2 regions of the Kosakonia pseudosacchari genome follow, and region 2 is predicted to be linked to the other one. Evidence: predicted binding sites of a transcription regulator. Region 2 holds the regulator's gene; the other holds the start of a gene.

The links. The regulator CRP, encoded in region 2, controls carbon source genes, mostly activating them, when cyclic AMP is high. The targets are predictions, from matches to a motif close to ATGTGANNNNNNTCACAT.
Positions count from the first base shown of each region.
Region 1: IP581_RS15875 (YfcZ/YiiS family protein) is a predicted target of CRP. The motif match lies at 2,432-2,449, and genes of this name have one in related genera.

Region 1 covers NZ_CP063425.1:3,376,419-3,384,208, forward strand. The annotation lists gene fadJ (fatty acid oxidation complex subunit alpha FadJ) at 1-573, opposite strand, end outside; gene fadI (acetyl-CoA C-acyltransferase FadI) at 573-1,880, opposite strand; gene IP581_RS15875 (YfcZ/YiiS family protein) at 2,043-2,327, opposite strand; gene fadL (long-chain fatty acid transporter FadL) at 2,706-4,067, shown strand; gene mlaA (phospholipid-binding lipoprotein MlaA) at 4,126-4,881, opposite strand; gene IP581_RS15890 (formate/nitrite transporter family protein) at 5,188-6,129, shown strand; tRNA gene IP581_RS15895 (tRNA-Arg) at 6,205-6,279, shown strand; gene hutH (histidine ammonia-lyase) at 6,298-7,790, opposite strand, start outside.
Region 2 covers NZ_CP063425.1:4,477,321-4,485,110, reverse strand. The annotation lists gene IP581_RS21400 (YhfG family protein) at 28-198, shown strand; gene IP581_RS21395 (putative adenosine monophosphate-protein transferase Fic) at 188-790, shown strand; gene pabA (aminodeoxychorismate synthase component 2) at 822-1,385, shown strand; gene argD (bifunctional acetylornithine/succinyldiaminopimelate transaminase) at 1,473-2,693, shown strand; gene IP581_RS21380 (YccS/YhfK family putative transporter) at 2,683-4,761, opposite strand; gene crp (cAMP-activated global transcriptional regulator CRP) at 4,808-5,440, opposite strand; gene IP581_RS21370 (OsmC family protein) at 5,745-6,149, shown strand; gene IP581_RS21365 (phosphoribulokinase) at 6,192-7,061, opposite strand; gene IP581_RS21360 (YheU family protein) at 7,116-7,334, opposite strand; gene IP581_RS21355 (hydrolase) at 7,331-7,790, opposite strand, start outside.

The DNA.
Region 1 (7,790 bases), 1.1 Mb from region 2:
AGGCGGAACCACATCGTCCACCAGCCCCACTTTTAATGCCTGCCGTGGGCGTAACGGTTTGCCGGTGAGGATCATCTCCAGCGCGGTACTCACGCCAATCAGACGTGGCAAACGCTGCGTACCGCCGGAGCCAGGAAGCAAACCCAGTTGTACTTCCGGTAATCCCAGTACTGTTTTGGCGTCGTTCGTACAAACCCGGCGATGACACGCCAGCGCCAGCTCCAGCCCACCGCCGAGGCAAGGGCCATTAATCGCGGCAATCACCGGGATCGGCAGCGCATGGATTTCCGCCATCAGTTGCTGTCCCTGGCGGGCAAGCTCCTCGGCCTCTTTCGCCGTCTGGCAGCGGGCGATCATATTGATATCCGCGCCCGCAATAAAGTTGTCCGGTTTTGCTGAGATAAACACCACGCCGCGCAATGATTTGTTATCGCGGATCTGTTTAAGAATGGCGCGCACGTCGGTCGCGAACTCCGCTTTCAGCGTGTTCATCTTCTCGTTTGGGACATCAATCGCGACTACCGCCACATTGTCGGGACGCACACTAAGGGTAAATGCCGATGTTGTGGTCATTACTCTGCCTCCAGAACCATTGCGGCACCGAGACCGCCTGCGGCGCAGGCCGTTACCAGCCCGAAACCGCCACCGCGGCGGCGCAACTCATGCAGGGTTTGAGTGATCATACGCGCGCCGGTAGCGGCAAACGGATGCCCATAAGCGATAGAGCCGCCAAGCACGTTAAATTTACTGTCATCCACTTCGCCGGTTGCCTGTGAACGGCCCAGCACCTCGCGGGCAAAACGCTCGCTGGCCATTAGCTTCAGGTTGCTCAGGGTTTGCGCGGCAAAGGCTTCATGCATATCAAGCAGGGTTAAATCCGCCATTGATAATCCGGCTCTTTCCAGCGCCAGCGGCGTTGCCCATGCCGGGCCAAGCAGCATATCTTCACGCACATCAATGGCGGTAAAGGCATAACTGCGCAGGTATCCCAACGGCACCAGCCCCAGCTCTTTGGCGCGGGATTCGGTCATCAGGATCACCGCCGCTGCGCCATCGGTAAGCGGCGTACTGTTGGCCGCCGTCACCGTGCCGTGTTGGCGATCAAACGCCGGGCGCAGTTTTGCATAATCCGCCAGGCTTGAATTTGTGCGCACGTTGTTATCTTTTTCGACCGGATCGCGAAATGGCGGCGCGTAAGCGGTCATCACCTCTTCTGCCAGTTTGCCTTCTGCCCAGGCTTGCGCGGCAAGCTGGTGCGAACGGTGCGCCAGCGCATCCTGCTGTTCGCGGCTGATACCGTAGGTTTTCGCCATCTGTTCAGCGGTATCGCCCATGCGCAGGCCGGTGGAATACTCCGCCACCGCCGGGGGAACCGGCAGCAGATCGCGCAGACGCAGGCGTGAGAAGAGTTTCAGTTTTTGCGCCATGGTGCGCGCTTTGTTGGCATCCACCAGCGTACGCGCCAGTTTTTTGCTGACACCAATCGGCAGCACAGAGGATGAATCTGCGCCCCCGGCAATACCGGCACGGATGGTGCCTGCCAGCAGGCTTTCGGTGACATTCGCCACCGCCTGAAAGCTGGTCGCGCAGGCGCGGCTAACACTGTAAGCGTCGGTATGCACACTCATGCCGGTGCCAAGCACAATTTCGCGCGCAATATTCGGCGCTTCGGGCATTTGAACTACCTGGCCAAACACCAGTTGTTCAATCACTTCGGGGGGAATTTCGCTGCGTGCCAGCATCTCTCCCACTACCATTTTGCCAAGATCGATGGCCGGCACGCCGTGAAAGACGGTCGCCTGGCGGGCAAAAGGGGTACGTAACCCACTGACAATGGCAATGCGGTCGCCCTGGCGGGTGACAAGCGGTAATGCCTTCATAACACTCCCCTGTTAACAGCGTAATGTATTAAGTGGTCTGACCTGATAACAGTCTTAACCAATTTTTTACATTTAGCCAATGGGAGGGAGAAAAAAATGGGAGCTAAGGCACAGAGATACTTAACAAAACGCTCCCGGTGATCGGGAGCGTTGGCGGGATAATTAACGCAGACCGAGCTGGAAAATCAGCGTTTCGGCTTCGCAAGCGAAGACAAAATCGATATCCAGACGTACACCATCGGCCACTTCCGTAAACGTAGAGGTGATTTGGCAAGGATCGGATTCCACGCTGCGGGCTCTGGCGCTCAGCGCAGCCAGGGTTTCGTCAGCGTCGGCGCGGTTAGCGAACACGCGGCTGTAAGAGGCGGTGCAGTCGGAGTTGTCCATAATGGTGCCAACATCCATACAGCAGCAAACCGGGGTTTCATCAGCACTGCATTTACTCATGGTAGATTTCCTCTGAATTCGCACCCAAGGTGCCAGATAAACGTTGCGCATATTTTACGCCGCGAGGGAATGTGGCTCCAGTCGTTAATTCCGCAAGCGGCGATAAGTGACCGAAATCACACTTAAAAATGATCTAAAACAAAAATCATCTAATCGGCTGATTAACACCGGGGGCAATTTTGCTGCGCAGATCCCGTTTCGAAGATCACAATTGAAAAATCTTATATACATACTTGCAACATTTCCTCTGGTCAGACCTATACTCTCGCCACTGGTCTGATTTCTCAGATGTACCTCAGACCCTACACTTCGCGCTCCTGTTACCCCGCGTAACAAAGTTTGTATAAAAATAAATCGATTTCGAATGAGGTTATGGTCATGAGCCAGAAAACCCGGTTTACCAAGTCTGCGTTGGCAGTCGCAGTGGCAATCGTTTCTACCCAGGCCTGGTCTGCAGGCTTTCAACTCAACGAGTTTTCATCCTCTGGCCTTGGCCGAGCTTATTCCGGTGAAGGCGCCATCGCTGATGACGCAGGCAACGTCAGCCGCAACCCGGCGCTGATCACCATGTTCGATCGCCCAACCTTCTCAGGTGGTGCGGTGTTTGTCGATCCGGATGTTAACGTGACGGGCCGTTCTGCAATTGGTAACAATGCCAGCCAGGACAACATCGCCCCGACCGCATGGGTGCCGAACCTGCATTTCGTGGCACCGATTAACGATCAATTTGGCTGGGGCGCGTCTGTAACCTCTAACTACGGGCTGGCCACCGAGTTCAACAACAATTACGCCGCCGGTTCTATGGGTGGTAAAACCGACCTTGAAACGCTGAACCTCAACCTGAGCGGCGCGTACCGTCTGGATAGCCACTGGAGCTTCGGCCTCGGCTTTGACGCTGTTTATGCACGTGCGAAAGTGGAGCGCTACGCGGGTGACCTGCCGCAAATCATCGGCGCAGGTCTGCCAGGGCTGGTGCAATCTGGTCAGTTGTCCGCGCAACAGGCCGCCGCGATTGGCGCGCAGGCTGGCGGCATTAGCCGCGATACGCAAATCGCCCATCTGAAAGGTGATGAGTGGGGCTTTGGCTGGAACGCCGGCATTCTTTACGAGCTGGATAAAAACAACCGCTATGCATTGACCTACCGTTCTGAAATCAAAGTCGACTTCGACGGCGATTATAAGAGCAGCCTGCCTGCGACGCTGAACCCGATCAATGCTGCGCTGGGTCTGGGCTTACCGTATGGCACTGGCGGCGCCACCACCAACGGTTCGCTCTCATTACATCTGCCGGAAATGTGGGAAGTGTCGGGTTACAACCGTGTTGATCCGCAGTGGGCCATTCACTATAGCCTGGCTTACACCAGTTGGAGCCAGTTCCAGGAACTGAAAGCGACCGGCAACAATGGCCAGACGCTGTTCTATAAAGATGAAAGCTTTAAAGACGCCTACCGTATCGCACTGGGTACCACCTATTACATGGATGATAACTGGACCTTCCGCGCCGGTATCGCCTTTGATGACAGCCCGGTTCCGGCAGCCAAACGCTCCATCTCCATCCCGGATCAGGATCGTTTCTGGCTGAGTACCGGTGCGACCTACGCGTTTAACAAAGATGCCTCCGTCGATGTCGGCGTTTCTTATATGCACGGTCAGAAAGTGGAGTTCACAGAAGGCCCGTATACCTTCAAATCTGAAGGTCGTGCATGGCTGTATGGCGCGAACTTTAACTACGCGTTCTGATAAACCATCAGGCATAAAAAAAGGTGAGCGCCGTGCTCACCTTTTTTATTTGCTTCGCTTACTCAGAATCAATGTCTTTCAAATCACCCTCGATCGCCTGCGCGTTCGGGTTTTCCTGCGGTTTCAGCTTACCGCCGTTGGCAATAAAGTCGTGGCGCTGGAAGTAGGCTTCACGCACCAGAATATACGGATCGGAAGACTGGCGCAGCAGGCCATCTGAATCCAGCAGTTGCGCGCGCGATTCGATGCCTTCCACCGTCCATTTACCCACCGACAGCGGCCATGTCAGCCACGACAGCACCGGATAGAGCGTATCGGCCATATCACCACCATCTTCACGCAGCGTGAAACTGCCATAGAACGGCAGTTGCATATAAGGGCCATAACCTATGCCGTAATGCCCCAGCGTGCTACCGAAACGGTGTGGCTCAACGCGCTGCAATTTCGGGTTCGCCGCACCGGCGACATCCATCAGACCGCCCATCCCCAGCAGGGTGTTCAGGAAGAAGCGCGTAAAGTGAACCATCCCCTGGTACGGATCGCCTTGTAAGAAGAAGTTCACCATCACCGCCGGTTCTTCAAGGTTGCTGGTGAAGTTGCTCAGGCCATTTCGCGCGGGCTGCGGCACGTAATCACGCCAGACAACGGCAACAGGCCTGACAACATACGGGTCCAGAACATTGAAGTTGAAACTGTACATGGTGCGGTTGAACCCTTCCAGCGGGTCTGAACGTCCCTGCGAATCTTTACCGGAACTGGCACAACCGACCAGTACAGTGGTAGCCAGCGCAAGCGCCGACAGGCGGAATTTCATAGGTGTCTCCCTGAAGAAAATGGTCGTCGCTGAATGCCATTTTTGAATAACGCAAACGCGGAAATCCGTTTTGCGCAGACAATGCGCAACGCATTGTATCAGCACGTATTCTGATGTCCATGTAGCGAACGAATCGCACTCAGCCTAACCGAACTCACCTTTACGGCTCGTTAACAATTCTATACAAACTTCCTCAATATCGTATTGCCATTATTGCTTTTCGCGCAATTTAGGACGATGCCGTCACGGAATAAGCGTGAAAACCGCTACGCTTAAATTTTGCCGCCATTACCAAGCGAGACCATCGTGGACAATATTAAAGAAGAGAAGCTCGACAAACACAGCGATGACATACAAGTGGAAAGCGACGAGAAGAAGAGCGGGAAGAAAATAGAGCTCGATGAAGAGCGCCTGCCCTCACGCGCCATGGCGATTCATGAACATATTCGCCAGGACGGCGAAAAAGAGCTGGAACGCGATGCGATGGCGCTGTTCTGGTCAGCCATAGCCGCAGGCCTGTCGATGAGTGCATCGCTGCTGGCAAAAGGGATTTTCCACGTACAGCTCGACGGCGTTCCCGGCGGTTTTCTGCTGGAGAACCTCGGTTACACCTTTGGCTTTATTATTGTCATCATGGCGCGCCAGCAACTGTTTACCGAAAACACCGTCACGGCCGTATTGCCAGTGATGCAAAAACCCAGTTGGGTCAACTTTGGCCTGATGACGCGCTTATGGAGCGTGGTGCTGTTGGGAAACCTTGTTGGTACTGGCATCGCGGCCTGGGCATTTGAGTATATGCCCATATTCGATGAAACCACCCGCGATGCGTTTGTCAAAATCGGCATGGAGGTAATGAAGAATACGCCGCTGGAGATGTTCTCTAACGCCATTATCTCCGGTTGGATCATCGCCACCATGGTGTGGATGTTCCCGGCGGCAGGCGCGGCGAAAATTGTGGTGATCATCTTAATGACCTGGCTTATCGCGCTGGCCGACACCACGCATATCGTGGTCGGCGCCGTAGAGATTTTCTATCTGGTGTTTAACGGTACGCTGCACTGGAGCGAATTTATCTGGCCATTCGCCCTGCCGACACTCGCCGGGAATATTTGCGGCGGCACGTTTATTTTTGCCCTGCTCAGTCACGCACAGATCCGTAACGATATGATCAATGCGCGTAAAGCCGAAACAAAAGCCCGCGCCGACGAGCAAAAACAGCAACGCGACGGCGCAGAAAAAGAGGCATAAACGGCCACAGTTTAATCACTTGGCGGCCTGTGAGCTTAACGCGAGACGTAAATAACGTTATACTCCTGCCGCCTTGTCCCCTTAGTTAAATGGATATAACGAGCCCCTCCTAAGGGCTAGTTGCAGGTTCGATTCCTGCAGGGGACACCATCAATGCCTCTCACTTCTTCAATAAGACACAATTCCCGACAACAAGGTTGTCAGATGGCGTTCCGCCAGCAGCGCGATGGCACGTTCAATATCCGGCGCGAAATAACGATCTTTCTCATAGTGCGCAACCTGCTCGCGCAGCAGTCGGCGTGCCTGTTCCAGCGGCGGACTGCTGGTTAAGCCTTCGCGCATATCCAGCCCCTGGCAGGCGGCCAGCCACTCAACGGCAATGACGCCACGCGTGTTCGCCGCCATCTCCCACAGGCGACGCCCGGCAGCCGGTGCCATAGAAACGTGATCTTCCTGATTTGCCGAAGTGGGCAAACTGTCCACGCTGTGCGGATGCGATAACGCTTTGTTCTCACTTGCCAGCGCCGCCGCGGTGACCTGGGCAATCATAAAGCCAGAGTTAACACCGCCATTTTTCACCAGGAACGGCGGCAGTTGCGACATATGGCTGTCCATCAGCAGGGCAATGCGGCGCTCGGCAAGCGAACCTATCTCGGCAATCGCCAGCGCAATATTATCTGCGGCCATCGCCACCGGCTCTGCATGGAAATTCCCCCCGGAGATCACGTCATTTTCAGCGGCAAAAACCAGCGGGTTATCGGAAACCGCATTCGCTTCGGTTAACAGCACTTCTGCGGCAAAACGCAGTTGCGTCAGGCACGCGCCCATCACCTGCGGCTGACAGCGCAGGGAGTAAGGATCCTGCACTTTATTGCAGTTGTGGTGAGACTGAGAAATAGCGCTGTCATCGGTTAATACATGGCGATATAACGCCGCCGCGTCAATCTGCCCGCGCTGGCCGCGAACGTCATGAATTCGCGCATCGAAGGGACGACGCGAACCGAGCGCCGCCTCAGTGGTCAGCGCACCGCAAACCACGGCGGATGCGAACAGATCTTCGGCTTCAAACAGGCCGCGCAAAGCAAATGCGGTGGAGGTTTGCGTACCGTTCAGCAGCGCCAGCCCCTCTTTCGCCGCCAGCGTGATTGGCGCAAGGCCAGCATTTTTCAACGCTTCACTCGCCGGTAACCATTCACCCTGCCAGCGCGCTTTTCCTTCGCCGAGCAGCGTCAGCGACATATGCGCCAGCGGCGCCAGATCGCCAGATGCGCCCACCGAGCCTTTCGCCGGGATCCACGGATAAACCTCCGCGTTAACCATCGCCACCAGCATCTGGATCACCTGCAGGCGAATACCGGAAAAACCGCGTGCCAGGCTGTTGATCTTCAGCACCATCACTAAGCGAACCAGCGCGTCATCCAGCGGCTCGCCAACGCCTGCGGCATGAGAAAGCACCAGCGAGCGTTGCAAATTCTCCAAATCTTCCGTCGCGATGCGCGTTTGCGCCAGCAATCCGAAGCCCGTATTGATGCCATACGCGGTGCGACCTTCCGCCATAATCGTGTTGACGCAGGCAACGCTCTCATTAATGGCCGCAAACGCGCCATCATCCAGCGACAGATGAATAGGCTGGCTGTAGATTTCGCGCAGCTGCGCGAGGG
Region 2 (7,790 bases):
CACCGACATGTGAAACAGGGAGGCGCTATGGCCAAAAAACTCACCGACCGGCAAAAATCCCGTCTCTGGGAACAGCAGCGCAATGCCAATTTTCAGGCCAGCCGACGGCTGGAAAATGTCGACAGCGAACTGGTGACGCTAAGTAGCGCGGAAGCCGATGCGCGCCTTGAAGAACTGCGGAGGCACTATGAGCGATAAATTCGGCGACGGGCGCGATCCGTATCTCTATCCTGGCCTGAATGTGATGCGCAATGAACTGGGGCTTCGCCAGGCGCAGAAGCTGGAGCAGGCGGCTTATCAGTTCACCGCCTTACGCGCCGCCACACTCGATCTTGGACCGATGGTGCGCGGTCTTCCTCATTTATGCGCCATTCACCACCATCTTTATCAGGACGTGTTCGACTGGGCCGGGCAGATCCGTGAAGTGGATATTTACGAAGGCGACACCCGGTTTTGCCACTTCGAGTATATCGAGAAAGAGGGCAATGCCCTGATGCAGCAACTGGAAGATGAAGAGTGGCTGTGCGGGCTGGAAAAATCGGCGTTTATTGAGCGGCTGGCGCACTACTATTGTGAAATCAACGTGCTGCATCCGTTCCGCCTTGGCAACGGTATCGCTCAGCGCATCTTCTTCGAGCAGTTGGCGCTGCACGCGGGTTTTTCGCTCGACTGGCGCGGCATCGATCCTGACGAGTGGCGCAACGCAAACCAGGCGGGCGCAATGGGTGACTTAGCGCCGCTTTGCGCCATCTTCAGCAAAGTGGTGAGCGAAGCGGTCGAAAGCGAGTAAACTAGCGCGGTTTCCGACACCAGAGGCCGCTATGATCCTGCTTATCGACAATTACGACTCCTTTACCTGGAACCTGTATCAATATTTTTGTGAGCTGGGGGCAAGCGTAGAGGTGCGGCGTAACGATGAGATAGGGCTTGCGGATATTGCCACGCTGGCACCGGAAAAAATCGTTATTTCGCCCGGTCCCTGCACGCCGGATGAGTCCGGCGTTTCGCTGGCGGTTATCCGGCATTACGCGGGGACATTGCCCATTCTTGGCGTTTGTCTTGGTCATCAGGCGATAGCGCAGGTTTTTGGCGCGACTATCGTTCGTGCGGCAAAAGTGATGCATGGTAAGACATCGCCCATCACCCATAACGGCACTGGCGTATTTTGCGGGCTTAATAATCCGTTAACTGTCACCCGTTACCATTCCCTGGTTATCGATCCGCCTACGTTACCGGCGTGTTTTGAGGTTACCGCCTGGAGTGAAACGGGCGAGATCATGGGCATTCGCCACCGTCAGTGGGATCTGGAAGGGGTGCAATTTCACCCGGAAAGTATCCTGAGCGAGCAAGGACATCAGTTACTGAAAAACTTCCTCGAACGCTGATTTGTGGTTGCCATTAATTGATTTTTTATGCATATTTCGTGATTATATTTTCATAATCAATGCGACATAAAACGGGATGGGCAAGCCATGGCAACTCAGCAAGACGCGGTAACGCGTGCAAACTTCGATGACGTTATTCTGCCAATTTACGCACCGGCCGAGTTTATCCCGGTAAAGGGTAAAGGCAGCCGGGTGTGGGATCAGCAGGGTAAAGAGTACGTTGATTTTGCAGGTGGAATTGCGGTTACTGCGCTAGGGCACTGCCATCCGGCGCTGGTGGAGACGCTGAAAACGCAGGGCGAAACGCTGTGGCACACCAGCAATGTTTTTACCAACGAGCCTGCTCTGCGCCTGGCGCGTAAACTGATTGACGCCACGTTTGCCGAGCGTGTGGTGTTTATGAACTCCGGTACTGAAGCCAACGAAACGGCATTCAAGCTGGCGCGTTTTTATGCATCTACACGCCATAGCCCCTACAAAACAAAAATCATCGCCTTCCATAATGCCTTCCATGGGCGTTCGCTGTTTACCGTAAGCGTGGGCGGTCAGCCGAAGTATTCCGATGGCTTTGGCCCGAAACCGGCGGATATCATTCATGTGCCGTTTAACGATCTGCACGCGGTGAAAGCGGTGATGGACGATCACACTTGCGCGGTAGTGGTAGAGCCTATTCAGGGCGAAGGCGGTGTTACTGCCGCCACGCCGGATTTCCTGAAAGGTTTGCGCGAGCTGTGCGATCAGCACAACGCCCTGCTGGTGTTCGACGAAGTGCAGTGCGGCATGGGTCGCAGCGGAGAGTTGTTTGCTTATATGCACTATGGCGTGACGCCGGATATTCTGACCAGCGCCAAAGCGCTTGGCGGCGGTTTCCCTATCAGCGCCATGCTGACCACGCATGACATAGCGAGTGTTTTCCACGCCGGTTCACACGGCTCCACCTACGGCGGCAACCCGCTGGCCTGCGCCGTCGCCGGAACCGCATTCGACATTATCAACACGCCGGAAGTGCTCAGCGGCGTGAATGAAAAACGTCAGCTGTTCGTTAAGCATTTGCAGCAAATCGGCGAGAAATTTGACCTGTTTAGCGATATTCGCGGCATGGGGCTGCTGATTGGCGCCGAGCTTAAACCGCACTATAAAGGCCGCGCGCGCGATTTCCTCTACGCCGCTGCCGGTGCGGGCGTCATGGTGCTGAACGCCGGCCCGGACGTCATGCGTTTTGTGCCTTCGCTGATTATTGACGCGCAGGATATCGAAGAAGGGATGAAGCGCTTCGCGGATGCGGTGGCGAAAGTGGTCAACGGTTGAGGCGGCGGTTGAGCCAAATGCCGTGATGCGGGCGCTGACGCCATGCTACCGACGAAATGGTGTGCATGGTGTTCAGATGCCCGATGATTCGCTGTAAATGCTGCTCCAGCGTGCTCATTGGCCCATGCGTTAATGTTTCCGGGGCTTCGAGAATATTCACATCGCCGGATCCTCCCGGCCCGTCATACTCCAGCCGCTGCTGGCAGCGCTGCAGGGCTATTTCGCAGGATTGCAAATAACGTTGCGCCAGTTCCGGCGTCAACATCGTATGTTCGCGCGCCAGTGTCGTCATGGCATTGATATGCTCAACGATAAACTGGCTGTGCGTTACCCACAGTTTCATATCTTCCAGATAACGCGTATTGAATCCCGGTTCCTGCATCGCCTGGTTTAGCGAGTTGAACAGGGCGTTATGTGCCTGGTTTACGCGCATACGCTGCCAGGCAAGCGGCGTTGGCTGTGGATTATCGCTCAGGATCAGGCGAATCGCTTCCTGATCTGTTTCCAGCGCATCGTGCGCATTCTGTCGCAGTAAGCCACTTTGCCACTGCGGCCACAGCCAGACCATGCCGCCGAAAGCGATCAGGCAACCAATCAACGTATCAATAAGCCGGGCGACAATAAACTGCTCACCATTTAGCGTCAGCAACTGCAAGGTGTAGACGGCGGTAATGGTAAAACCCACCATCGCCCAGCCGTAGTTTTTCCGAATAATGAGATAACTGACCAGCGTAATCATCAGCATTGCGGCCAGCGTAAAACCGAGGGGAACATGAAAGTGCAATGTAGCTCCGGCAATCACCAGCCCCGCAATGGTGCCCGCCGCCCGGTGGACAATGCGAACGCGCGTTGCGCCATAACCGTTTTGCGTAACAAACATCACCGTCATCATGATCCAGTAGGGTTTCGGTAAATGCAGGGCGCTGCCCATCAGGCTGGCGATGCTGAGCATGACGCTTATCCGTGCGGCATTACGCAGCGCCGCAGATTTCAGTGATAAATAGCTTTTCAGCGCCGGGAAAAGGGGCAAGCGCCGCTGCTTTTCCGCCATCAGATCGCGAGCATAGAGCGGGCGTTGAGTGCGCAAGACGCGCGCGATACGGCTAAAATGCCAGGCGCAGAACTGACCGACCGGGTTATCCGGATGCTGGCGGGCGATTTTTTCCAGCGCGCCGATCTGCTTATCCATGTTGAAGCGCGTGGGATAGCGGTGATAGAGAATGTCGTCTGCCAGCACACGTAAGCGAGCGGCGACAGTTTGCGCGTTCCAGCGGATCACCTGTTCGGCGTGGGTTTGTTCCACCAGTTTCTGCACCTCTTCCGGCTGGTGTAAACTCACCGAAATGTGCTCTTGCAGATCCAGCCCCACCTGGAAAACCCGCAGTAGCCGTTTGTAATCGTTGTGTTTATTGGCTGCCAGCATATGCAGTTGCTGGTAGCACTGGCTTATCATATCCACCGCTTTTTGCTGGCGGGCAAGCAACGGCGGCAGGGCTTTTTCCGGGTCGGCGTGCTGCGTCAGCAGGCTGTATTTCGCTTCGCAGTAATCTGCCAGTTGCCGGTAGAGCAGGCTGAGGGATTCGCGCAGCGGTTGCTCGCGCCACATCCAGAACCAGAACCAGTTGAACAGCCCATACCACAATGTGCCCAGCGCATAGATAAGCAGCGGTTCCCATACCGGCATGTTGCCGGCAAGGCTGAGGGTAAAAATAGCGGCAATCAGTGAAGCGGGAAGCAGGCGGCCATGCAGCGCACTGATTTCGGCGGTCACGCCTAAAACCAGCGTCAGTCCGGTGAGGATCAGCGGCAGCGGGAGATCTTTCGCCAGCAATAATTGCACCATCAGGCTACTGCCTGCAAACAAGGTTCCGCCAATGATCAGGCGTTTGAAAAAACGTTTATGCGGCGTATCAAGCCCGGCAATGTTGCAGCAGGCGGGAACGAGGGAAAACAGCAGACCTTGTTGCAGGTGACCAACGAGAAGGCCAATCGCCACAGGCAAACATAACACCAGCGTTTGTCGCAGTGCGTAGTTGATTTCGGGGTGATAAATCAGCCTGCGCCACATGAGGGAAGAAAAACGACGCAGCGTGTAAGCTGCGCCGTTTTACAGATTAACGCGTTCCGTATACGACGATGGTTTTACCATGGGCGGAGATCAGGTTCTGATCTTCGAGCATTTTGAGAATGCGGCCCACTGTTTCACGGGAACAACCGACGATCTGACCAATTTCCTGGCGAGTAATTTTAATTTGCATGCCGTCCGGATGGGTCATTGCGTCTGGCTGTTTCGCCAGGTTTAACAGCGTTTGCGCGATACGGCCGGTTACGTCCAGGAAGGCGAGGTTACCCACTTTTTCTGAAGTGACCTGCAGGCGACGCGCCATTTGCGAGGAAAGACGCATCAGGATATCCGGGTTAACCTGGATTAACTGACGGAATTTTTTGTACGAGATTTCAGCCACTTCACAAGCCGTTTTAGCGCGTACCCATGCACTGCGCTCCTGACCCTCTTCGAACAGGCCCAGTTCACCGATAAAATCTCCCTGGTTCAGGTAGGAGAGGATCATCTCTTTACCCTCTTCGTCCTTGATCAGCACTGCCACTGAGCCTTTAACGATGTAGTACAGCGTTTCCGCTTTTTCACCCTGGTGAATCAGCGTGCTCTTCGACGGGTACTTATGAATGTGGCAATGAGACAAGAACCATTCAAGCGTCGGGTCTGTTTGTGGTTTGCCAAGCACCATGCGCGATTATCCTCTGTTATAAGCTGTCTCAGACACAGGATGAGCCCCTACGTCTGGGGTTGCAATCTAAGCTTCCCGCATCCAGGGAAGTGGACCGTCAGCGTCATCTGCGGTCTCTAAAGTATGATGTCATGCATACATGCGTAACATCCATTTATCTCTGTAGCATCCAGAGTGTTTTAGCATAGCTTTTACCGCCTGTCTCCTGGTGTCTCGCTTCAGCATGACGCAGGTCGCCTTCCGTTGCGAGTTTTGTTATGTACGCGTAATCTGTAAAGAAAATTGCTACTCCGGAGTGAAGAAAATGCAGGCACGTGTGAAATGGGTTGAAGGGTTAACGTTCCTCGGTGAGTCCGCCTCGGGCCACCAAATCCTGATGGACGGTAACTCCGGCGACAAAGCACCAAGCCCGATGGAAATGGTGTTGATGGCGGCGGGCGGATGTAGCGCTATCGATGTGGTTTCTATTTTGCAAAAAGGGCGTCATGACGTGACCGACTGCGAAGTGAAGCTGACTTCAGAGCGTCGCGAAGAAGCGCCGCGCCTGTTTACCCACATCAATTTGCACTTTATCGTCACCGGTAAAGCGCTGAAGGACGCGGCGGTTTCCCGTGCGGTGGATTTATCCGCGGAGAAGTATTGCTCGGTGGCGTTGATGCTCGAAAAAGCGGTGAACATCACCCACTCTTACGAAGTTATCGAAGCCTGATGCGAAAAGCCCGGCAGCGTGTTGCTTACCGGGCTTTCTGCATTATTTGATCTTTTTGCCTTCCATCAGCCGTTGCACCAGCGGCGTCATAATCAACTCCATCGCCAGCCCCATTTTTCCGCCAGGCACCACCAGCGTATCCATATGCGAAATAAACGAGCCTTGCAGCATCGCCAGCAACCACGGGTAATCAATCCCTTCCAGGTTACGGAAGTGGATCACCACAAAACTTTCGTCCAGTGAGGGAATACCTTTCGCGGCGAACGGATTAGACGTATCCACCGTAGGGACACGCTGGAAGTTAATGTGCGTACGGGAAAATTGCGGCGTAATAAAATTGATGTAATCCTCCATCGAACGCACGACAGAATCCATTACTGCTTCACGCGAATGCCCGCGCTCGCTGGTATCGCGGACAAGTTTTTGGATCCACTCCAGGTTAACAATTGGCACCACGCCCACCAGCAAATCCACATGACGCGCGACATCGTTTTGCGGCGTCACCACGCCGCCGTGCAACCCTTCATAAAACAGCACATCGGTCGGTTCCGGCAACGGTTGCCACGGCGTAAACGTGCCCGGCACCTGGTTCCAGGGCACGGCTTCATCGTAGGTATGCAGGTATTTGCGCGCCTGGCCTTTGCCGGTTTGGCCATATTCGCTAAACGTCTGTTCCAGCAGACCAAAATCATTGGCTTCCGGGCCAAAATAGCTGATGTGTCGGCCAAGATCGCGCGCCTTACGGATAGCCATATCCATTTCCGGGCGGGTATAGCGATGGAAGCTGTCACCTTCCACTTCTGCCGCGTGCATATTGAGCTGGGCGAAGATCTTACGAAAGGCGAGGCTGGTGGTGGTGGTTCCCGCGCCGCTGGAGCCTGTAACGGCGATAACCGGATGTTTGGCGGACATAGCAACTCCCTGAATTAACGATTATTTCAGTATAGCCAGCCGCCATGTAATTGTTCAGTCGTGGAACTGCCCGCGCGGCATGATGTTGACCGTCTCGTGCAGTTCCGACCACACCAGTACGGCTTCGCCGCGTTGCAGTTGCCGTTTAACGTCGGCGACCTTTTGCTCAAGTGAACGTTCATGTTCACCATAATCAGTGCCTTCGCGCAAGACAAAGCTCTCAATCAGATTGTCCAGCGTCTGTGCATCAATCTCTTGCCAGGGAATAATCATCGTCTTTCCAGATAAGCGGATAACCAGTCAGGAATGCGTTTTTCCAGCCACATCTCCGGGCGGCGCAGCGTACCGCCGACAAACCCGACGTGGCCGCCGTGTTCCGTCAACTGATACTGAATATTGACGGGCAACTGCCCGACATCCGGGATCACATTGTTGTCCATAAACGGATCGTCTTTCGCGTGGATAATCAGCGTTGGTTTACGAATATCCGGCAACACCGGCATTGCGCTGCAGCGGCGATAGTAATCCAGCGCGTCGGCGAAACCGTGGATTTTCGCGGTGATCAGATCGTCGAACTCGCGAATACGGCGCAGCTTACGCAGCGCAGGCAACGTGGTTGGCAGCGAACCTGGATAAGCGCGTAATTTGCGCGCGGCGTTCGCTTTCAGCAAATTCAACAAGTAGCGCTGATAAACGCGGGAAAATCCCTTATCCATATGATAACTACAG